One region of the Priestia sp. BR_2 genome, then DNA from elsewhere that is predicted to be linked to it. Evidence: riboswitches for the same ligand, from Rfam matches in the RefSeq annotation. Region 1 holds a riboswitch; the other holds the start of a gene.
What was found. A riboswitch is a leader RNA that binds a small molecule or an ion and turns the genes downstream of it on or off. The one in region 1 is predicted to bind cobalamin.
Positions count from the first base shown of each region.

Region 2: it holds a riboswitch for cobalamin, as region 1 does, so the genes downstream of both, RB298_RS25325 (ABC transporter substrate-binding protein) here and RB298_RS16805 (ribonucleoside-diphosphate reductase subunit alpha) in region 1, are expected to answer to the same signal.

Region 1 covers NZ_JAVFHM010000218.1:265,788-277,190, forward strand. Annotated here, with positions in the region: gene RB298_RS16785 (cupin domain-containing protein) at 1-407, shown strand, start outside; gene RB298_RS16790 (dihydrofolate reductase family protein) at 966-1,523, shown strand; tRNA gene RB298_RS16795 (tRNA-Thr) at 1,606-1,677, opposite strand; gene RB298_RS16800 (MTH1187 family thiamine-binding protein) at 1,786-2,091, opposite strand; cobalamin riboswitch at 2,455-2,689, shown strand; gene RB298_RS16805 (ribonucleoside-diphosphate reductase subunit alpha) at 2,884-5,217, shown strand; gene RB298_RS16810 (ribonucleotide-diphosphate reductase subunit beta) at 5,913-6,944, shown strand; gene RB298_RS16815 (GNAT family N-acetyltransferase) at 7,067-8,008, opposite strand; gene RB298_RS16820 (hypothetical protein) at 8,134-8,277, opposite strand; gene RB298_RS16825 (DUF817 domain-containing protein) at 8,417-9,214, opposite strand; gene RB298_RS16830 (MDR family MFS transporter) at 9,521-10,939, opposite strand; gene RB298_RS16835 (MarR family winged helix-turn-helix transcriptional regulator) at 11,019-11,403, opposite strand, start outside.
Region 2 covers NZ_JAVFHM010000294.1:325,563-336,965, reverse strand. Annotated here, with positions in the region: gene RB298_RS25335 (ABC transporter ATP-binding protein) at 1-657, opposite strand, end outside; gene RB298_RS25330 (FecCD family ABC transporter permease) at 654-1,700, opposite strand; gene RB298_RS25325 (ABC transporter substrate-binding protein) at 1,697-2,701, opposite strand; cobalamin riboswitch at 2,958-3,159, opposite strand; gene RB298_RS25320 (histidine phosphatase family protein) at 3,312-4,046, opposite strand; gene cbiB (adenosylcobinamide-phosphate synthase CbiB) at 4,037-5,014, opposite strand; gene RB298_RS25310 (adenosylcobinamide amidohydrolase) at 5,011-5,745, opposite strand; gene cobD (threonine-phosphate decarboxylase CobD) at 5,828-6,952, opposite strand; gene lplA (lipoate--protein ligase) at 7,128-8,129, shown strand; gene RB298_RS25295 (metal-dependent hydrolase) at 8,219-8,929, opposite strand; gene RB298_RS25290 (DMT family transporter) at 9,217-10,119, shown strand; gene RB298_RS25285 (Cof-type HAD-IIB family hydrolase) at 10,159-10,965, shown strand; gene RB298_RS25280 (TioE family transcriptional regulator) at 11,096-11,403, opposite strand, start outside.

The DNA of each region.
Region 1 (11,403 bases):
TTCAAATAACGGATTATGGGCGAGGACCACTTGTACTGAATATTGATCAAGCTGCGAAACAGAACAATACGTACCGAACCGCTTTATGGACAGGGGAGCACTTACAAGTGACCCTAATGAGCATTCCTGTTGGAGATGACATTGGATTAGAGGTCCACCCCACAACCGACCAATTCATACGCATTGAACAAGGTCAAGGACTTGTTCAAATGGGCGATAGCAAACATAATTTAGATTTTCAACAAATGGCCTATGATGGCTATGCCATCATGATACCTGCTGGAAAATGGCACAATGTAACCAATATGGGCAGCGTACCGCTAAAAGTATATGTGATATATGCCCCTCCAGAGCATCCATTTGGCACGGTCCACGAAACAAAAGCAGAGGCCATGTCTGCTGATTAGAATTTGTTATTCTTAGGATTTTGCTAATTTATATGCCGTTAGAAAACTGAAGCCCGTCAGCTTAATGCTGGCGGGCTAAAGTGTTATACTAAAAATATATAACGAGACTAAAAAACATAAACAACACGAAATGATGGATAAGAACAGTTTGCTATCTTCACTTTCCCCTCTTTTCACTCCTACAATGTGCATTAGGTATCCGGCACTTACAGACAGCGTTACAAACCCTAAATATAACGTTTTGTGAGAACTGAACCAAACGCATATAACAAAAATAAAGGCTATCCACGTGAATATATATCTCAAAGCTTTAAATGGTCTATCGCCCAAAATATCACCTCAAGAAAAAGTTGCATTCACCTTCTGTACCAACCATTCCATCAATTTATTTCATATCATATCACGCTCCTTCGAAGAAATAAAAAAAACCGCTCCAGGAGGGAACGACTTCCGTTTACATAAAATCATTTTAACGAGGTTAGCGTTTTATGACATAAGGTGACGTATTTGAGGTCTATACTGGATGGTAGATTAACGTAACGAAAGGAGCAATAAATCATGGCACGAAGAATAATTTTAGATTTAGCGGTTACTTTGGATGGTTTTATTGAAGGAAAACATGGTGAAGTTGATTGGTGCATTATGGACTCTGAAATGGGGTTTAATCATTTTTTAAATCAAATCGATACCATTTTGTATGGAAGAAAAAGCTATGATTTATGGGGACAATTCACTCCGGAAATTGGACATGCGGATTCTGAAAAAGAGTTTTGGGAATTGGTTCATAGTAAAGAAAAGTATGTGTTTTCCAGGACGCAAAAGGGGAGTGATCATAAAGCAATATTCATAAATGATCGCATTCTTGAAGAAGTAAATAAATTAAAGAATAAGCCTGGTAAAGACATCTGGCTGTACGGAGGGGCAAGTCTTATTACGACTTTTATCAATTTGGGACTTGTTGATGAATATCGATTATCCGTTCACCCTGTCGTTTTGGGAGAAGGAAAACCGCTGTTTGTGGATATAAAACAGAGGTTGAATTTAAAAATGGTGAATACAAGAACGTTCTCCTCAGGCGTTGTGCAACTAATTTATCATTTTGATGGGAACGAATAATATTGCGCATTCGCCAACACGTACAAATAACGGCCCGGTTCCCGAATGACGGAAAACCGCGCCGTTATTGACTTTATGAAGATGCTGGTGAAGGGAATTGAACCCCCGACCTACGCATTACGAGTGCGTTGCTCTACCCCTGAGCTACACCAGCACATGTGGTTCGATGACATTCCTCACGAAACAACAAAAATTATTATAATACTTCGGCAGCAAAATGCAAGCCCTATTCTAACGGGAATATCCACCGAATTTGGCGGCATTACCCGCCTAATTTCTCCTGCACGGATTGAATCTTCTGTTTGCTCGAGGAGACCTGGTCCCTGCGGTCGTCAATTTTAACGGAAGTCGATACGCGCTTTGCCCCGGACAGAAAAGGCGCTTCATGCAAAGCCTCAATCGCCCGCCAGATCATGTTAAGCTCTCCCTCGATGATCGTGCTCATCGATGTCAGCTCATAGGAAATCCCTTCCTGCTGTTTCAATATTCGCTGCATCTCGGCGACATAAGCGCTTAAACTCGTGGTTGCGGTTCCGATCAGAATCACCGTTACCTCTGCTATTGCCATCTGAACAACCTCCCTCGTCATATCTCAATCATGCGATGCTCTTCCATTTTCCAATTCCGGATACGGATATCATACCAATTTCGGTCCGCCATATCAAAGCCCTTCAGTTTTAGCTTCACACAAGATATAGTGTATCCTTCCCGCCTCATCCATACGGTAATATCCTATTTTGTCAAAACGAGAATATACGCGGTATCTGCGCAGAAAAGGTCGCATTTGGTCACAATCCAGGAAATCTTATCGCCTTTTGACAGTTTCTTAACTGGCACAATGACCGCTCGTTTGCTATAATTCTTTTTGCGTTCAATTTTAAGAATATGGTTTACAAACACAATATATTGGGTTAAATTAGATTAACAACAACCAAATATAGTGTATATAGGTGCCGGATCAACCCATAAGGCAGTCCGGCTTAATAGGGAAGCATGGTGTAAATCCATCACGGTCCCGCCACTGTAAGGGCTCTTAGGCTGTTCATCATTATTTTTCAGCCATCCTCATACGGCATAGCCGCCGAAGAATCGGATCAAGGTTTTCGGGAGGCACCGTCGTGAGGCAGAAGCCCGAGTCAGAGACCTGCCTATATGCAGCAGACACCAACCTACGGGGCTTTAGGTAAGTGTTCGTTAAACTTGCGTCTGTACATAACATCATGCCCGTTCAAGGGCTTATGTCAAACGTCATTTCCGAATCACAGCGCACGGACATTTTCAAGCCTGCCCGCGGGTTTTAGAAAATGTTTTTTTGATGTCCTTTTTCATATTTCCCCCGAAGAAAGCGAGGAATTTATTCATGCCCCAGCTCGTAGTTAAACCGAACAACCGTCAGCTCGCCTTTGATGAAATTCGCCTCTCCGTCTATGCCGACCGGACTCTGAAAGGATTGGACATGCTCGATAAGGAGCGTCTGCTTCGCGGCGTCAATGCCAAATTGCGCGGTGAGCAGGTTACCGGCGAAGAAATCAGCAGCGCCTTCACGATGTCCGCCCTTGAGCTTGTAACCAAAGAGGAGCCGAATTGGAAGTTTGCAGCTGCGCGTTCGTTTCTGACCTCTTTATATAAAAAAGCGGCTACCAACCGCCGATACAAAGCATACCCGGAAGAACCATACGGTGCCTTCTACCCGCTCATTACGGAGCTTGTGCAAAAAGGCATCTATCGCGAGGACCTTCTGACCAGCTACACCAAAGAACAAATCGAAGAACTCGGCGAATGCATCGATCCAAGCCGCGATCTGCTGTTTGACTACATCGGTCTGTTGACGCTGGCTGAGCGTTACCTGGCAAACGACTTTGACGGTCGCGTCATGGAACTTCCGCAAGAACGCTACATGGTCATCGCGATGTTCCTCATGCATAACGAGCCTGCCGACAAGCGTCTTGACCTTGTCAAGGAAGCCTACTGGGCCATGAGTAACCTGTACATGACGGCGGCTACGCCGACCATGTCCAATGCAGGTAAAAAAGTAGCCGGCCAGCTGTCCAGCTGCTTCATCGATACCGTGGACGACTCCCTGGAAGGAATCTTCGATTCCAATACGGACATCGCCCGTCTCAGCAAAATGGGCGGCGGCATCGGGGTGTACCTCGGCAAAGTCCGCGCACGCGGCTCCGATATCCGCGGACACAAGAACACCAGCTCCGGCGTTATCCCTTGGATTCGCCAGCTGAACAACACCGCTGTTAGCGTGGACCAATTGGGAACCCGTAAAGGCGCCATCGCGGTGTACTTGGACGTGTTCCACAAAGACATCCTGTCCTTCCTGGATCTGAAGCTGAACAACGGCGACGAGCGCATGAGAGCGCATGACGTGTTCCATGGCGTATGCCTGCCCGACCTGTTCATGGAGGCTGTCGAAGCTCGTGAAGAGTGGAGCCTGTTCTGTCCGCATGAAGTGAAGAAAATCATGGGCTGGAAAGACGAGAACGGCCGTCCGCTAGGTCTGGAGGACTTCTATGACCATACTCAAGGCGAAGGCGAATTCCGCCAAAAATACGCGGAAGCCGTAGCGAACCCGCTGCTGCCGCGCATTACCGTACAAGCCATCGACATTATGAAGCGCATCATGAAATCCCAGCTTGAAACGGGTACGCCGTACATGTTCTACCGCGACACGGTCAACCGTGCAAACCCGAACTCGGCTCATGGCATGATCTACTCTTCCAACCTGTGCACGGAGATCATGCAGAACCAATCTCCGACGGTCGTTGAGCAAGAGGAGCTGGTTACGAAAGACGGCCAAACCCGGATCGTAATTTCCAAAATCCCTGGCGATTTCGTTGTCTGCAACCTGAACTCCATCCACTTGGCCCGTGCCGTACCTGCCGGTGTGCTGGAGCGTCTCGTTCCGATCCAGGTTCGCATGCTGGATAACGTCATCGACATTAACAATATTGAAGTTCTGCAAGCTCAATACACCAACAGCCAATATCGCGCGGTCGGTCTCGGCACCTTCGGTCTGCACCACTTGCTGGCGCTGGAAGGCATCCGCTGGGAATCCGACGAAGCCGTTGCCTATAATGACAATCTGTACGAACACATCAACTACCTGCTCGTCAAATCCAGCATGGAGTTGGCCAAGGAAAAAGGCCACTACCCGAAATTCAAAGGCTCCGACTGGGAGAGCGGCGAGTACTTCACGTTCCGCGGTTATACCGACGGCGAGCATGAAGGCAAGTTCGTGACCACCGAACAGTGGCGTGAATTGCAGCAGGAAGTGCAAGCGAACGGCGTTCGTAACGCATGGCTGTTTGCCATCGCGCCGAACGGCTCCACCTCGATCATCGCGGGCTCCACGGCGAGCATCGATCCATTGTACGAACTTCTGTCTTATGAAGAAAAAACCACTTATAAAGTGGCGAACCCTGCTCCGGATCTGTCCGAGAAAACGATCTGGTACTATAAAACGGCTTTCTTGATCGACCAGCATTGGTCCATCAAAATGGCTGCCGCCCGTCAGCGTCACGTTGACCAAGCGCAAAGCTTTAACCTGTACGTCCGCCCTGATATCCGGGCTTCGGAATTCCTGGAGCTGCATCTGCATGCCTGGAAAGCCGGCATCAAATCCACGTACTATGTACGCAGCCGCGCGCTGACGATTGAAGAGTGTGAGTCGTGCGCAAGCTAAGAGTTTAGATTTTCGAACCCACCCAACCCCTCCCTTCCAAGGGAGGGCCCCAAGGGCTCTGCCCTCTGGACACCCGCAAGGTGGGTTGGATGTGAATGAGGCGCTTCTTAAATTGCTTTAGTGGCTAGGAGCGCTTTCTCCCTGCGGGAACGCTGGAATACGGCGCGGAGACGAATGAGCTGCTTCGTGCGATTTGTTGAGTTACTATCTGCGTGGACCGCTATCCCTTTGGGAATCGCTTCTCATGCGGTGCGGGGACCTTTGAGTTACTTCGCGCGATTTATTGAGTTACTGCCTGCGTGGATCGCTCTCCCTTTGGGAATCGCTTCTCATGCGGTGCGGGACTTCTGAGTTACTTCATGCGATTTGTTGAGTTACTATCTGCCAGGAGCGCTTTCCCTTCGGGAATCGCTGGAAGCTTGGTTCAATACAAACATCGAGCGGCTGCATGCGGGGGGTCTCTCATAGCAGGCGGGAATAGCTTTCTAAATAAAAGACTACAAGGGTAAGGGTATCCAATCGGAAGAGTTTACGTCCGCCTTTGGGAGCCCTTTGCAACCTTTAAAATACATTCAGGCAAAGGGCGGACAACAGCGGCTGGAGATGGATACCCGTCCCATGAATATGCTGGGAGGTTTCCCTCAGGCTTCGCCTATGCGCCGCCCTATTATGAAATACAAGGAGAGAAAATCGGCATGCAAATGCAAAAGATATTTAACACCGAAGCACCCAACCGCTCCACTCGCGTCATTGAAGGTGAATGCTCCGGTATCCTGAACTGGAACGACATTCGGATGCCTCATATGTATAAATTGTATAAGGTTCTGCTGCTGAACCACTGGATCGCGGATGAAATCCCGATGTCCAAGGATGCGCAGCAGTTCCCGCGCCTGGACCCTGAAGAGCAGCGCACCTTCAAAATCAACATCTCCCTGCTGGCTGTGCTCGATTCCATGCAGACGATGTTTGTCGGCGACGTGAAGCGTTACTTCACCGACTCGTCGCTCGAAGCCATCTCGGCCATCATCGGTCAGCAAGAGGTGGTTCACAACCAATCCTATTCCTACGTGCTTTCCTCCATCGTATCGGAGCAGGAGCAGAAGGAAATCTTCGAATACTGGAAGCATGATCCGGTTCTTCTGGAGCGCAACCAGTTCATCTCGAACATTTACCAGAATTTCCGCGACAATCCGTCGCCGCAATCCTTCTTCGAAGCCATGGTCGCCGACCTGATCCTGGAAGGGATTTTCTTCTACAGCACGTTTGCCTTCTTCTACAACCTGGCCCGTGACCAGAAGATGATGGCAACCAGCCAGATGATCTCCTATATTCAGCGTGACGAGAACCAGCACTGCTACTTCTTCGCCGAAGTGTTCAAGCAGCTGCTCAAGGATTTCCCTGAGCTGAACACCAAAGAGAACATCGACTACCTCTACCGCACCATTGACCGTGCCGTCGAGCTCGAAACCAACTGGGCCCACTACACGCTCAGCAATGTGCGCGGCATCGATCTGAACGAGTTGAGCGATTACATCAAGTACATCGCGAACCGTCGCATCACCATGATGGGTCTGGAAAAAGCTTACGAAGGCGTGGACGTCAACTGCATGCCATGGATCAAGCCTTTCTCCGACGAAGCCCTCAACGCAACGAAAACCGACTTCTTCGAAGCCAAATCCCGTAACTACGGCAAAGTGGGCGACGACAACGGCTTTGACGATCTATAAGTTTACGATCTATAAGTTTCCTTCCATATACACAAAACCTCCGAGGTCCCCTAAACAGGGATCCCGGAGGTTTTTTTATGCCTTATATAAGACGGCTGCAATCCGCTCCTCTACATTAAGCGTTACCCCTTCGCTGCCCATACCTCGATCTCCACCTGAAGGGACGGCATCGCCAGCGCCGGCACGTAGGCCATCGTCATGGACGGCGCCATTCCCCCGTGGAATTTCTCCCATACCCGTTGGAAATGATCCCAGTCGATCTCCTGAACCGCCCAAATGTTGATTTTGACGATATGATCCGCCGACATGGCTTCCGAGGCCAATACCCGCTGAATATTCGCCAAGGTGTTCTCTACTTGCTCCTTCCTATCGTCCGGCAGGTTCCCCTCCCTGTCGGTCCCCACCTGGCCGGAGAATACCAACAGCTCAGCCCCTCTCGCAACCTTGGTTACATGGGTATACGGGCCGATCGGCGGGGCGATGACGGACGGATTGTACCGGTGAATCGGGGACGATGCCTCCTCATCGGCTTCATTCAACATAGCCAGTGTCTGATGGTCCTCCCACTTCCCGTTAATCTTCACGTTTTTCCTGGCGATGCCTTCTTTATGGAAGCCGGCCTTCAGGAGCACTCGGATCGAGCCTAGGTTGTGCGGCATCACGCCCGCTTCAATCCGGTGAAACTTCAATTCCTGAAAGGCAAACCTCACCACCATTTGAACGGCCTCGGTCATGTACCCCTTACCGTTATGGTCCCGGTCCAGAAAATAACCGATCCAGCAGCTCTGCAAATTCCCCCGTACCACTTCCGTCAGCATGATCTCCCCGATGATCGTTTCGGTATCCCGCAGTCCAATCATATAGAGATACGCCTGATCCGCCTTGCTGGATTCCCGGGCCTTGCGAATCCGTTCGAGTTGTCCCTCAAGGGTATAGAATTCGTCGTCCCTTAAGCCCGTGAACCGTTGAAAAAAATCCCGGTTATCCACCTCGAGCTTCCATAGCGCTTCCGCATCCGATTCCTCTACCGACTTGACATAGATTTGTTTACCTTGCATGAACATGGTCTACCTCTCCTTTGCTCGTATCATTAGAAACGCCAAAAACACCACAGCGCACCTGTGGTGTACATGCCGATCTATGCAACCACAAGCCAGCGACCTGTGGTGTTTTTAATTCCACTGCTCCCTCATTTTAGTGAATAGCATGAAGGATCCTTGATCGCCGAATATCCGATTTTGGACAGACTTCTCCCGTCATCGGACCGATCAAAGAAAACAGCGGTGGAGTATCCCATGCCTTTGGACAACGACGCCAATGATCTTTTTTTCATGTGAATACTCCTCCCTGCCAAGATTTCAACCATCTATGTTCATAACAAGTAGCTTGCCTTATGGCTCGCTAATTCCATCGTCTCGATTACCCATAGGATACATGATTCTGCATGAAGGATCAAATCCGCTGAGCTACATTCACATGACCGTTCCCTTCGGATTGCCTTTGGACGGGCCTCTCCCCTGCTTGATATGCTTCAGCTGGGCCACAATGATGACGCTGATGACCACCAGCAGGAACCACGAGCTGATTTTTCCGATATGCACCAGACTCCATGTCCGTTCCTGTCCCGGATAGGTCCAGGCCCCGAGAAACGTGGAGATATTCTCAGCGATCCAGATAAAAAAACCAATCAGCAGGAACGACAGCACCAACGGCATGCGCAAGGTTTTTCCGTCAACGTCGAAATACACCATGGTTCTGCCGAACACCACGAACAATAATGCGGTCAGGAGCCAGCGCGCATCCCACACGTAGTGATGGGTAAAGAAATTGGCGTAGATCGCCGCGCTGATCAGCACGGTCAGGACAGGCAGCGGCCAGCCCGTGATCCGCAAATTCATTCGCCGCCAAGCCTGGCAGATATAACTGGCTACGCTGGCATACATAAAGCCGCTGTACAGCGGAACGCCGCCGATTTTGCTCCAGCCCTCGTCCGGGTAAGACCATGAGCCCATATGCACTTTATACAGCTCCAGCATCAATCCGATGACGTGAAAGACGCAGATGACCTTCAGTTCATCCCATGTCTCCAGCTTGCTGACCAGCATCCCGATTTGCGCCAAGACGCAGATGAGAAGAATGAGATCATACCGCGGCAAACCCGGAATCTCGACCACCTTGGTCAGTCCCAGCGCGCCGAAGATAATCACCGGAAATAGGCAGGACAAAGCCTGCTGATAACCGAAAACCCACAGCTTCCGTATAAATTCCATAAGCTCCTCCTAGCGCCTGCATTCGTATACTTCACCCTACCACAGACCGCGAATTGAATAAAAGAACAGCTTTGTCATATTTCATCCAGGCTATTAAGCGCAAAAACAAAATAAGAGAGCAGCTCCTGCAGCTGCTCTCTCATCGGTTAACGGGCTATCCGACGATCCTTAAGGTTATACCTGCGGCATGCAAGCTCTTAGGTTCAACCTTGTTCAATCGCTAGATTATATTCGGGTTCCCGGCATCTTGGGCCGCTCTCAACAGCCTGAAGGCTCCTCCTCTTCATACAGCCGGGGCATGCCCGGTCAGAGCGCGATATGGCGAGCCGATTTTTTCTTTTTGACCCGTAACAAAAATGTAAGAGGTACGGCTACCACCGCCACCATCGTGCCGATCATGAACACGTCATCAATGCCCATGGTCGTTGCCGCACGCGGAGTCACAGTTCCGGCGCCCATGTAATAGGATGTTCTGGTTACCACCAGCGCGCTGAAAATGCCGATGGATAACGAAGCCAGCCCCTGGCGCGCCCAGTTCGTAATGGACGATGCATGGCCTGAGTACTCGCTGGACACCGCGCTCATCGCGGCGTTCGTTAACGGCATGTTGCACAGCGCTATGCCGAGGCAGCGAACCAGCTGCAGCATGGAAATGTACAGAACCGACGTATTCGTGCCGATCCCGCTGAAAGCCAGCGTGGCGGCCACTATGATGAGGACGCCCGTGATGACCAGCCGGAACGGACCGATCCGGTCATAAAATTTGCCGATAATCGGCGATGCCGCCGCCATGACGATTGCGCCCGGCAGCATGATCAATCCGGTATCCATCGGGGACAGCTTCAGCACGGTCTGCAAATAGAGCGGCACCAGCAAGGTTCCCGTATAGAGGGAGATCGTCACAATACAGTTCAAGATCAAGCTGTACCGGAATCGGGGGAATCTGAATACCTTCAGCTGCAATAGCGGGAACGGGATGCGAAGCTCCCACTTAATAAAGAACAGCAGCAGCAAAATGCCGGCGACGAGCAAGGAGATCGTCTTCCAGGACCCCCAGCCCCAATCGTTTCCATGGCTGAAGGAGAGCAGCAAACAGGAGCTGCCCGCCACCACCGTCAAGAAGCCGAGGAGATCGAAGCTCTTCTTCCCGGTCAGTCGATAAAATGGAATGAATTTGCTTACGATGACGATCGATATCAGGCCGATGGGGACATTCAGAATGAATATGGATTTCCAGCCAAAGTATTGCACCAGCCATCCGCCCAGGGTCGGCCCTATCACCGGTGCCAGCATGGAAGCCAGGCTCCACAAGCCCATGGCGTAGGCCTGCCGCTCGCGCGGGAATACCTGGTAAATGATTGTCATCGTAATCGGAATGATCATCCCGCCGAAGACGCCTTGCGTGATCCGGAACGCGATTAATGTTTCGATGTTCCAGGCGACAACGCATAGCAGCGACGAAAGGGTAAAACCCGTCAATGCCAGTACGAACAGCCTCTTATAGCTTAGCTGATCCCCCATGTAGCCTACGATGGGGGCCACGATCCCCGTTGCCAGCAAATACCCGGCCATCAGCCATTGGGTTGTGCTTAGCGTGGTATGAAACTGCTCCATCACCACCGGAAAGGCGACGTTGATGGTGGTAATGCTCAGCACCGCGAGAAAATTGCCGAAAAACACGGCGCTCATAATTAGCCAGAATGAAGATTTTTCGTCTGTATTCACAAGAAGCCTCCTAAACAAAGTAACCCCGCCCGGATCTGATAACAGAACTGGAGGCAGGATTACTTCAGTTTCATATCGTTTACTCTGTTGGAAATAGCTTTCGGCCAAGCAATCGCAGCAAAATATACAGGTTATCCGCCTCGTCCTCATCCAGCTGCTTGAAGGATTCCATGACGGCATAATCTCCCTCGCTGCGCGCGTCGAGCACCAGCTGCCGGCCTTCTGCCGTAAAATTGACATAGTGGCTGCGTCCGTCACTCGGATTCGGCGTACGAATCACCAAGCCCCGTTGTTCCAACGCATCCACCAAATAAGTAATCGTTGCAGCTTTAAGCTCCATGTGCTCAGCCAACCGGTTGGGAAGCCACGGTCCCTGCTGCTCGATCAAACTTAGGATTTTATACTGATTCATCGTCAAATCGTTCTTTCTTAAATGACTCAAGAAAGACACGACCCGATGCCTC
Region 2 (11,403 bases), on a different contig from region 1:
CGCCCCTGCGATCCGTCCCTGATCCAGAACCAGCAGTTTATCGCAGAATTGAGCCGCCAGATTGAGGTCATGCAGTACGCTGATCACCGTTATGCCGGACGAGTTCCGCCACTCCGCCACCATATCCATGAACTGAAGCTGATAGCGGATATCCAGATAGGTCGTCGGTTCGTCCAGCATCAGCAGCGAAGGCTCCTGGACCATCACCTTGCCCAAAGCGACACGCTGGCGCTGTCCTCCGCTTAACTCGGTAAGCCGGCGCTCCTCCAGGCCGTTCAGATCCAGCTTTCGAATAACGGCCTCGATAAGCGGGGCCGCATCCTTATCCTCACGGCCAAGCCAGTTCAAGAACGGGAATCGCCCCATCTCCAGCACGTCCCGGACGGTAAAATCGGTAGGGTCGAGTCCCTCCTGCTGCAGCACCGCCACGATTCGGGCCAGTGCCTTCCGGTTATAGCGTCCAAGCTCCTTGCCCAGAAGCGTCACGCTTCCTTCCGTAGGACTCTCCACGCCGGATAACAGCTGCATGAGGGTGGACTTGCCGCTGCCGTTCGGTCCGATGATCCCCCACCATTCCCCTTCGGCAATGTGAAGGTCCACCCCGGATAGAATCGACGCCTTGCCATAGGCTTTGCCAAGCCCTTGGGCCGTAATCATGATAACCCCTCCCTGCGCCGTTTTTTGTTCCGGTACAGCAGATAAGCAAAGAACGGAGCGCCTATGAATGCCGTGACCACCCCGAGCGGGATTTCCGTCGGCGCCAAGACGGAGCGTGCTGCCGTATCGCACCAAACCATGAAAATCGCGCCGCCCAGCGCCGACAGGGGAACAATCACGCGGTAATCGGAGCCGGTGATCAGCCGAATCATATGCGGTACTACAAGCCCGACGAACCCGATCACGCCGGAAACCGATACGGCTGCCGCGGCAAGCAGGGTAGCGACGATCAGTACGCTGGTCTTCAGACGATCGACATTCAATCCCATATGAGCGGCCTGCCGTTCCCCGAGCGACAAAATGTTAAGCGCCCGCGACCTGCTCCATAGATATACGAAACCCGCAGCAAAATACGGGAAAAGGATGGCCGTATACGACCATCCGCGCATGCTCAGGCTTCCCATCGTCCAGTACAGGATTTGGTTCACCGTATCTTTGGACATCACCGTCAGAAACGAAACGACGGCGCCCAGAAACGACTGCATCACCACCCCGGACAGGATGAGCCCATGGATCGGCAGTTTTCCTTGATCCCTTGCCAGCAGCAAAACGGCCCATAGGGTGCCTGCTCCGGTCAGAAACGCTACAACCGGCAGTGTATAACCTCCGGCAAAGGAATATTCCATTCCGAAAAAAATCAGGGATGCCGCGCCAAGCGCAGCACCCGAGGACACACCGAGCGTAAACGGATCCGCCAGCGGATTGCGAAGCACGCCTTGAAAGGCGGCCCCGGCCACCGCCAGGGAGGCTCCAACAAGCATCCCGAGCAGGATCCGCGGCAATCTCACCTTCATCAGGATTTGCTCGGAGGAAGCTTCCCAGCCTGGAACGATGGAATCGCCGATTCCCGGCAGCCGGTGCAGCAGCATCGCTCCAATCTCTCTCACAGGCAGGTGAACGGAGCCGATTCCGAGACTGACAACCAAGGTCAGCAGTAAAAGGATCAGGCCGGCCGCACCGAATCCTGCAAGTTTTTTACTCATGGATTCATCAATTCCGGATAAACGGCCTTCGCCACTTCCATCAGTCCTTGCGTCACGCGCGGGCCCGGACGGCTGAGCAGATTGGCATCCACGGAAATGACCTGATCGTTCTTGATGGCTTCGATCTGATCCCAGCCGCCGCGCTCCTTGATCAGCTGATCCAATGTTTTCTTGGTGGCTTCGTCCACCACATCGTCCGTGTACAGAATAACGTCCGGGTTCGCGGCGATGATGTTCTCCTCGCTGATTTCGAACCAGCCTTCCGCATCGCCGGCTGCATTGACGCCGCCAGCTGCGGTAATGATCTCATCCATGAACTCGCCTTTGCCGACGGTCCATCCCGGAGAGAACTCCACGTACACTTTCTTCTTGTCTTCATCCTTCACGGATTTCACGGCTTCCGTAACGGCAGCCAATTCCTGCTTCATCTGATCGACGACCGCTTTCGCCTCGGCTTGACGGTCCGTAATTTGACCGATCAGCTCGATGTTCTCCATCACCGCATCGATGGTTTTCGGATCGTTGACGAACAGCGTAACGCCAAGCTCGCGCAATTTCTCGGCATTCTGGGCATTCATCGAAGCCGCGAATACCACATCGGCGTCGGCTGCGATGATCGCCTCTTCATTCACCTGGAACCCGCCCATTTTAGGCTTGGATTTGGCCGCTTCGGGGTAATCGTCGTTATCGGATACGCCAACGATCTCCTCATCCAGTCCCAATGCAAACAGTTTTTCCGTCTCGGACGGAGTCAGGGACGCAATCTTGGTCGGCGCTTTCTCAAACGTCATTTCAACGCCCGTTGAATCCTTGACGGTCAGCGGATACGTGGTCTTAAGCTCTTCCGCCGAATCCGCCGGCGCTTCGTTATTCTGCTCTTGCTGCTGTGCCGGCGGCGTCGCATCCTTCGGCGCGGCTTCTTCGCCGCCGCAGCCGATCAAGGCCAGGGCCATCAGTATGGCTACCAGAAGTACGGACCATGTTTTGTTTAATGCTTTCATCTCTTGGAATCCCCCTAAACATAATTGAGAACCTGGCGCAGGCGTGTCTAAATTCCTTCGACCGATCCTTAACTGGTAAGAAACGTTCAATCTTCATACCCTAAGAAGCAAAAATCCCCGATTCCTCGATGACAAGGACTCAGGGATTACGTTTGTATCATAAGGACGCCGGGATAACCGTTCAACGATGGCGCCTTAAACTTCCGTCCGCATGGCTCCATGCGTCCGGTAAACGTAATCCTCTCCTCGAAGGACCGTCTTTCATTCGCTGAGGGCAGGTCTCCTGACTTGCAGGTTGTAACGACTTCTCCGCCTTCCCAAGCGCTAAGGCTCAGTGGCATATGGAAAAGTCCCTGCTTCACAGTGGCGGGACCGTGCCGGACTTGCACCGGCTTCCCTATTAACCCGGCAGAAAACAATAACGCCCTCTGTCCGGGACCCTCGCAAATCATATGAATTTATGGATGATAGGCCAAGCATGGTTTCTCTGCACAAGATTATAGGCGATAAACCATCCCCTTACAACTGAAAGTTTCGGGCGTTTCGATTGCGTCATGACACCGATTTAGCCCGTTATCGCCTATTCCGACCGAAATCATACGTTTTCGTTTTATTCGCTTAACCGTACGCCCCGCCAGCTCGCTCCGTCCCATGTCAGCTGCAGCTTGAGAACCTCGCCCGGCATAACCGACGTCGCCCAGAATTCCGTATCCGGCACGGTAGCCGCTGCCATCTCCCGAATAACGCCGCCGTGGGTGACCACAAGCACGTCAACTCCTTCAGCGAGCGTTCCTCGGCCATCATCACCACGCCTGGCCTCTGCCTCTGCCTCTGCCTGCGAAAGGGGATCCGGAGCTTCCTCCATATGCAATAATTCCTTCACATCCAAATGCAATCCCGACAAAAAGGCCTGGACGCGGGAACCGAAAGCTTCCCAGCTCTCCCCGCTGGGCGGCGTAACTTCCGCAGGGTTATCGATCCAGCGCCGGTAGAGGGAATCCGTCTTCAAATCCTCGTAGGTCTTTCCTTCCCAATCCCCGAAATCCAGTTCGCGCAGCCGTGGGTCATATCGTACGCCCGTCATAAACTGGCCCAATATGCCATCATCAGGAACAGCACCCCTTTTTGAATCCGATAAGATCACATTGAGCGTCTGCCGGCAGCGGAGGAGATCGCTGCAATAGATCCGGACAAAATGCCTGCAGCGAAGTTCCTCCCGCAGCGGGAGGAGCTGTTCCTTTCCCTCAGCCAGAATTCCCTGATCCTCATGGCCGAGATAACGGCGCTCCTCGTTCCACAACGTGCGGCCGTGACGCACCAGATGCAGGCTGATCCTCATATCCATAGGCTTCCTCCTGCCGCGGCAGCAAGTCCGAGCACCGCGGTACCCAGCATCGTAAACAAAACCGATACGCCCACAAGCAGACGGTTTGTCACCCGGATATCCTCCGCTTCGAGCGGTCGGTCGGGGTCCCCCATGTAAGCCCGGAACGAGATCACGCCTTGGTACGAATTTTCGCCTCCCAGGCGAATCCCCAGGGCACCGGCAACGGCCGATTCCGGGAAGCCGCTGTTCGGACTGGGATGCTTACGCGCATCTCGTTTAACCATCTTGATCGCTTGTTTCCACTGCAGCGAGAACATCGCCGCCGCGATGGTCAACAGCCCGGCGGTCAGGCGTGCCGGTATCCAATTGGCGAGATCGTCGAGCCGGGCGGAGGCCCAGCCTAAATGCAGGTACTTCTCGTTTTTATAACCGACCATGGAATCCAGCGTATTCACGGCGCGGTAGGCCAACGCAAGCGGCGCCCCTCCGATCAGGGCAAAAAACAGCGGAGCGATGACCGCGTCCACGATATTTTCCGCAACCGTCTCCACCGTCCCCCGCACAATTTCCGGCTCATCCAGATGAGCGGTGTCCCTCCCGACCACCATGCTGAGCGCTTGCCTGGCCTCGGCGATATTCCCGGAACGAAGATGGCCGTAGACCTCCAATCCTGCCTCGCGCAGCCCCTTGATCGCAATCGTAGTCGCAATGAGAACGATCTCCGCACCCCAGGCAAGCCAAGGATGAATCGCTTGGCACAGCTCCAGCAGCAGCCATGCCAGCACGAAGGAGCCGCCGACCACGATCACCGGCAGCAATATCCCCGCCCGCTTCAGTCCCTGAGCGGAAGTCGTCCGCTGGCGAATCCATCCTTCGACCCGGCGGATCGCCTTCCCCATGCCGATGACGGGATGCGGCAGCCATCTCGGATCTCCGATCAGCAGGTCCAGCGCCACCGCCGCCCATATGACCCATACGGCGGTCATATCCGATCTTCTCTTTCGGCGGCGATGCTCTCCGTGACGCTGTCGTAGACAAGACGTCCGATCATGCCGCCCAGATCGGTCGCGGTTCCGGCATAATGATGGTTCACGCCAAAGGCTGTATTGCCGCTGACCGCAAGGACCATCGCATCCGTCGTCGTCCCCGTGGCGGCGGCCCCGGTTTCATGATCCTTCACCCCCAGGTCATGCAGCGCCGCGGCTTTCGCTTCGGCTGCCGTCAGCATGGCGTTCACCATGCAAGCCGGCGTCAGCCTTCCGTCCACCACCAGCACGACATTAATCGTGCCAGGCTGGTAAGCCGCGAAGGTCGTACGGCTCGACCCGGCGCGGGCTGCATTGCCCACGCCCGCGGTAGTACAGCATAGAACGGAAGCTTGCTCGCCCCGAGCCTCCCGAATGGAGGCATATTTCAGTTTTACCGCCGTCATCAATCCTGCCGTGGAATCGGCCGGATAGCCGTGCCCAGCCATAAAGCTAACCATATCGTTTATCGGATCGCTGCAATCGTAATGCTTGTCGACATAACGGTTCACGATATGGTCCAAGTGCAGAAAACCGCCGCCGTATATGGCGCTGCTTATGGACGCAGCCGGACTCGGAAGCGAGATCCGAATATGCGGATGCTGCTGCTCCGAATCCAAGGACACGATGGCTCCTGGCCATGCATCCGAGTTATATGGACGATTGCTGCCTTTCAGAAAAGGTACTGCCATGTCTTTTTCTCTCCCTGCTCCTTAAATATCTGAACCAACTGTACCTGTAGCGTTCTTCATATGGATCTGCTGCTAGAAATCCCTAAGTCGCGTCAGCAGAAGGATTTCCAAGGACCTCCGCGGTTATCGCCAGCAGTCTGTCGTTAGATCCGGCATCCTTAACGGCTAACCGGATGTGGCGCTCACCGAGGCCCGGGTACATGGCGCAGCTGCGGACGAGCACGCCCCGCCTGCCCATTTCCTGCTGGAACGTCCCTGCATTCCAAGGCCGCGGAAGCTCCATCAGCAGAAAATTGGCCTCCCCCGGCGTAACGTCAAGCCCCAGCGCTCGTAAACCATGTATCAGCTTCTCGCGTTCCACGCGAATCAATTGCAGCGTGTCCAGTTCATATTCCCTGCCGCTGCCAAGACAAGCCTCTCCCGCAAGCAGCGCCAGTCCATTGACGCTCCACGTCACCTGTTTGCCTGCCATGGCGCGTATCACGTCGGGGTGGGCAGCCGTAAACCCGAGCCGCAGGCCCGGTATCGCATAAAACTTGGTCATCGACCGGACAATGATCGTCCGCGGATAGTCCTGCAGTTCCGGCATCAATGTCTGTCTGTCCTCCGGCGGAACGAAATCGATGAAGGCCTCATCCAGCACCAGCCAGGTCCCTTCTTGCTCAGCGCATGCCGCCAGCTCGCGAATATCCTCCAGGCTGTACTGAACCCCGTTCGGATTGTTCGGCTGTCCCACAAATACGAGATCCGTGCAGGCGATCAGCTCCATCATATCCGCCTTGTCCGCACGCCAGTCCCGCTCCGGCTCCCCGCACACGGAGCGGATGTCCGAACCAAATTTCAAGGACAATTCCCGGTATTCGGAAAAACAAGGATCGACCACGCCGACCGTTCGGGGCTGCAGGCCCAGCAGCAGCAATGCCATGCATTCTGCAGCTCCATTTCCGACAAGAATGCACCGGGCATCGGTGCCCAATTCCTCCGCAAGCAGCCTCTTGAATTCGCGGTGCCCCGGATCCGGATAACGAATCACCGCGCTCATCCCCTCTTCTAAGGCTGCCATGACCCCTTGGGGCGGTCCTAGCGGGTTAATATTCGCGCTGTAATCCAGAAAAGCCGAGGCTGCCCTTCCATATGCAGCCGCCGCCGTCTCCACGTCCCCGCCGTGTCCGTACACCTCGATCAAAGGTTGGTTATTATCGCTCATAAGGGTTCCTCCCGTTCCATGCCCATGGTTCTTGCAAGCCCTGCCTTTATGTAATGCCATCATTATGTCGCTACCGTCCCTGACTCGTCAACATGGAATGCTTTGTCTCTGCCTTCAAATTGGTTTACAATAGTCTGGAAGCACCACATTTTGAATTGTGACGACGGAGGATGCTATGCTATTTATCGATAATCAGGGGATTCACGACCCATCCATCAACCTAGCGATTGAAGAATATGCGCTTAAGCACTTGTCCATGGACGAGAGCTACCTTCTCTTTTATATCAACAAGCCTTCCATCATCATCGGAAAGCATCAGAATACGATCGAAGAGATCAACCAGGAATACGTTCGCGACAACAACATCCAGGTTGTGCGCCGGCTGTCCGGCGGCGGAGCCGTGTACCACGATCTCGGCAACCTGAATTTCAGCTTCATTACGAAGGACGACGGCCAGTCGTTCCACAACTTCCTGAAGTTCACGCAGCCGGTCATCGACTTCCTGCAAAAGATGGGCGTGCCAGCCGAGCTCAGCGGCCGGAATGACCTGCAGGTCGGCGAGAAGAAAATTTCGGGGAACGCTCAGTTCTCGACGCGGGGACGCATGTTCAGCCACGGCACGCTCATGTTCGATCTGAATCTGGATGACGTGCAGGCCTCGCTGAATGCCAATCCGGAAAAGTTCAAATCCAAGAGCACCAAGTCCGTGCGCAGCCGCGTAGCGAACATCAAGGAGCTGCTTGGCACCGACATGACCATTGAACAGTTCCGCGCGGAGCTGCTTCGCTCGATCTTCGGGATGGAACCGGATCAAGTACCGCAATACGTGCTTCAGGAGAAGGATTGGGAGATCATCAACCAGATTTCGAAGGAACGCTACCAGAATTGGGATTGGAACTACGGGCTGTCCCCTGAGAGCAACGTGAAGCATGCGAGGAAGTTCCCGGTGGGCATCATCGATATCCGCATGGATATCCGTGAAGGGCATATCGGAGAGATTAAAATTTACGGCGATTTCTTCGGCGTCGGCGATGTTGCGGATATCGAGAATCTGCTTCGCGGCAAACGGTACGAAGAAACGGCGGTGCGCACCGCGCTATCCGGCATCGACGTCAAGCATTACTTCGGCAACCTCGAGCTCGACGATCTGATCGGCCTCATCTTTCTTGAGGAATAGATCCGACTGAAATCTAAATAAGCCTCTCGCCCCGTATGCATTGCATAAGGGCGGGAGGCTTTTTCATTGTAAAACTGCATATCCCGGATTTAAGAAGCCATAAACACGTACCAAAAAAGGGCCAGCGTCAGCACAATGCAGGCATTCTCTACCGTGCGTCCCCATTTGCTTCCGGTGCTCATGATCTTCAGCTTGATTCTCCATTTGAACGGAGGAAGCGGACGGATTCCGCGGTTGGTCAGCGCATCTGCGAGCAAATGAATCGAGTAGGATAAACCGCCGGCAAACCATAGGCTTTCCCCGCCGATCTTGCCCTGTGACGCAAAATACAGCAAGCCCGTCCATCCGGCTGCGGCATAGACGGTATGGGTTAACCCCCGATGGGTCACCAAGGAGCCTGCAATCAGCACGCTGCCTGCGATCGTATTCCATGGGCTGAAGCCCTGCCCGAAGGAAATCAGTCCCAAGCCGATCAGGAACATGACGACATGGCGCAGCGTCCGGCTCGGCAGGTACGAAACAACCCCGATCAGCCCGGCCAGGGCGATATTCCAAGGCGCATACTCCTTGCCGTAGAATACGACGAATATGGCGGCGCCAATCATCGCCAGCTGTAGAATTCGCAGCAGCCCGGAAGGAATCGCCTTGCGCACCAGCAGGGAGTTGGGCTCGTCGATGTCGGGAAGCAGCGAGCTGACCAAAGCCACTGCCGCGGCAGGCAGCGTGACAGGCACTCCGCTCATGCCCATGACGGATAACGTGACCCCTGTGCTGATAATCAAATGAGCTCTGCCCATCATGATGACATTCTTCCTTTCTAAGCTCAATGCTGACTATGGAATCGATGGATCTCTTGCCGATCTCCACGTCCGATAGCCCAGGGTCATGAGAATATACGTTCGGTTCATTAGTATAGCAAAATCATCCTCTTTTTGTCTACCCCTTCCACTTTTGCAGGCTTAAAAATGGTTGTCCGATCCGCTCATATGGGATACAATTTGATCACTTGCCCATGCCTTACGCCCGGGGACGAAAGTACGGGAAGCTGCAATTTGAGTTTCGCATCATCGGAAAGGATGACTACCTAGTGAATCGCTCACGTATCGCCGACATCAGCCTGCTTCTGGTGGCCATGATGTGGGGCTCCACGTTCCTCATCGTTCAGTATGCGGTGCGCGTCCTCCCGCCTATGGCCTTTAATTCGGCCCGCTTTCTGGGAGCGGCCCTGCTCCTCGCATTGATCATCACCCTCTTTTACCGGAATCAGTGGAAGCTAATATCCGGCAGGATGCTGCTGCATGCTTGCCTGCTCGGTCTTTTTTTGTTTATCGGCTATGCCTTTCAAACGGCGGGCCTTCTGTACACGACCACGTCCAATGCAGGTTTCATTACCGGCTTGTCCGTCGTGCTGGTGCCTTTCATATCTTACGCGCTGTTAAAGCACTCCATCTCCAGATTCACCTGGATCAGCGCCTTGCTTGCTGCAGCGGGCCTGTACCTGCTCACCTTCGCCGGATCCGGCATGAGCCTGAACAAGGGCGATGTGCTCGTATTCGTTTGCGCCATCGGTTTTGCGCTCCATATCGGTTATACGGGCGTTTATGCCGGCCGATATCCCTCCCTGCTGCTGGCAGCGCTCCAGATGGCCGTCGTTGGGGTATTCAGCCTGATAGCCTCCGCTTTAACCGAACATGTGGGCCATGCAGCGGATCTGATGGAGAAGCTGACCGAGCCGAACGTGCTGTGGGCGCTCGCTGTATCCATCGGCCCTACCAGCGCATTCGCCTTCTGGATCCAAACCGTCTGCCAAAAATACACGACGCCGTCCAGGGTAGCCATCATCTATGCAACGGAGCCCGTATTCGCGGCACTGACGGGAATTCTGTTTGCCGGAGAACGGCTTACGCTTTTCGGCGGCATCGGTTGCCTGTGCATTTTGGCGGGAATGGTGATTGCGGAATTGAAGTCTGCGCCACAGAAGGTACAATAGAGTTAAAGACAGAGACAGAATCAAAAAGGAGAGATACCCATGACAACTTACAAATTGATGGCCATCGACATTGACGACACCCTGATCAATGACGATAAGGAAGTAACCCCAGGCGTCCAGCAGGCGCTTGAGCAAGCGGTCGCCCACGGCGTCGTCGTGACGCTGGCAACCGGACGTGCCTATGCGTCAGCCCAGGCGATTGCCCGTCAAACCGGACTCAACGTTCCCATCATCACCTACCAAGGTGCCTTGATCAAAAATCTGCTCGACGAAAAGGTTCTCTACGAACGCTTCGTTCCCGTCGACGCTGCCGTAAAGCTGTTTGAATACTGCGTGGAGCACAATCTGCATCTGCAAACCTACATCGATGACAAGCTGTATGCCCGCGAAGAGAATCAGAAGCTGATCGATTACTGCGCCCTGAACCGGACGCCTTATTATATCGAGCCTGATTTTATGACGATGGTTCGGAAACCGACACCGAAAATGCTCATTATTGACGATCCCGACTATCTCGATGAACTGATCCCTATATTCCGCGAGCTGCTCGGCGATGAAGTGCATATTACCAAATCCAAGCCGCATTTTCTGGAGTTCATGCATAAGGAAGGCACGAAGGGACATGCGCTGACCTTCCTGGCCGATCATTTTGGCTGCGACCTCAAGGAAACCATCGCTGTCGGCGACTCCTGGAACGACCACGAAATGCTGGAGGCAGCCGGACTTGGCGTCGCTATGGGCAATTCGATTGAGCCGCTTAAGGCGATTGCCGATTACGTTACGTTGGGGAATAACGAAGACGGCGTGAAGCATGTCATTGATAAATTCGTGCTCAACCAAGGTTAATACGAAAAATAACTAGCTGCGCAAACAAGCCTCCATGATATCCATGGGGGCTTGTTCCTGTCCATAAACCGGGCCAATGCGGCGCCCAAACCGTTTCCTTGGGAAGCGCAAGGCCGCCGCGACCTGTCGATCATTCCCGATCCGGGTTAAATGTTAGAATCGGCTTCAGAAGAGCCGCATCGTCGAACTCCAGCAAGCCTACCTCCATGCACAGCTCCATCAGCTTATGAATGCCGTTGAATTGCTGCAGATTTCGTTGATGAATGACCGACAACGCTTCGCGGACCAATTTTTTGGCCTGCTCAATGCTCTGATGCTCCACGGCCTGAATAATCTCCTTGATGCTCTCCAGGTAATATACGGTCCGTCTCAGCGAGCGAATCAGCAAAATCTGCCGGACATGCGAGGGGCTGTACAGCCGATATCCATTCTCGGGGT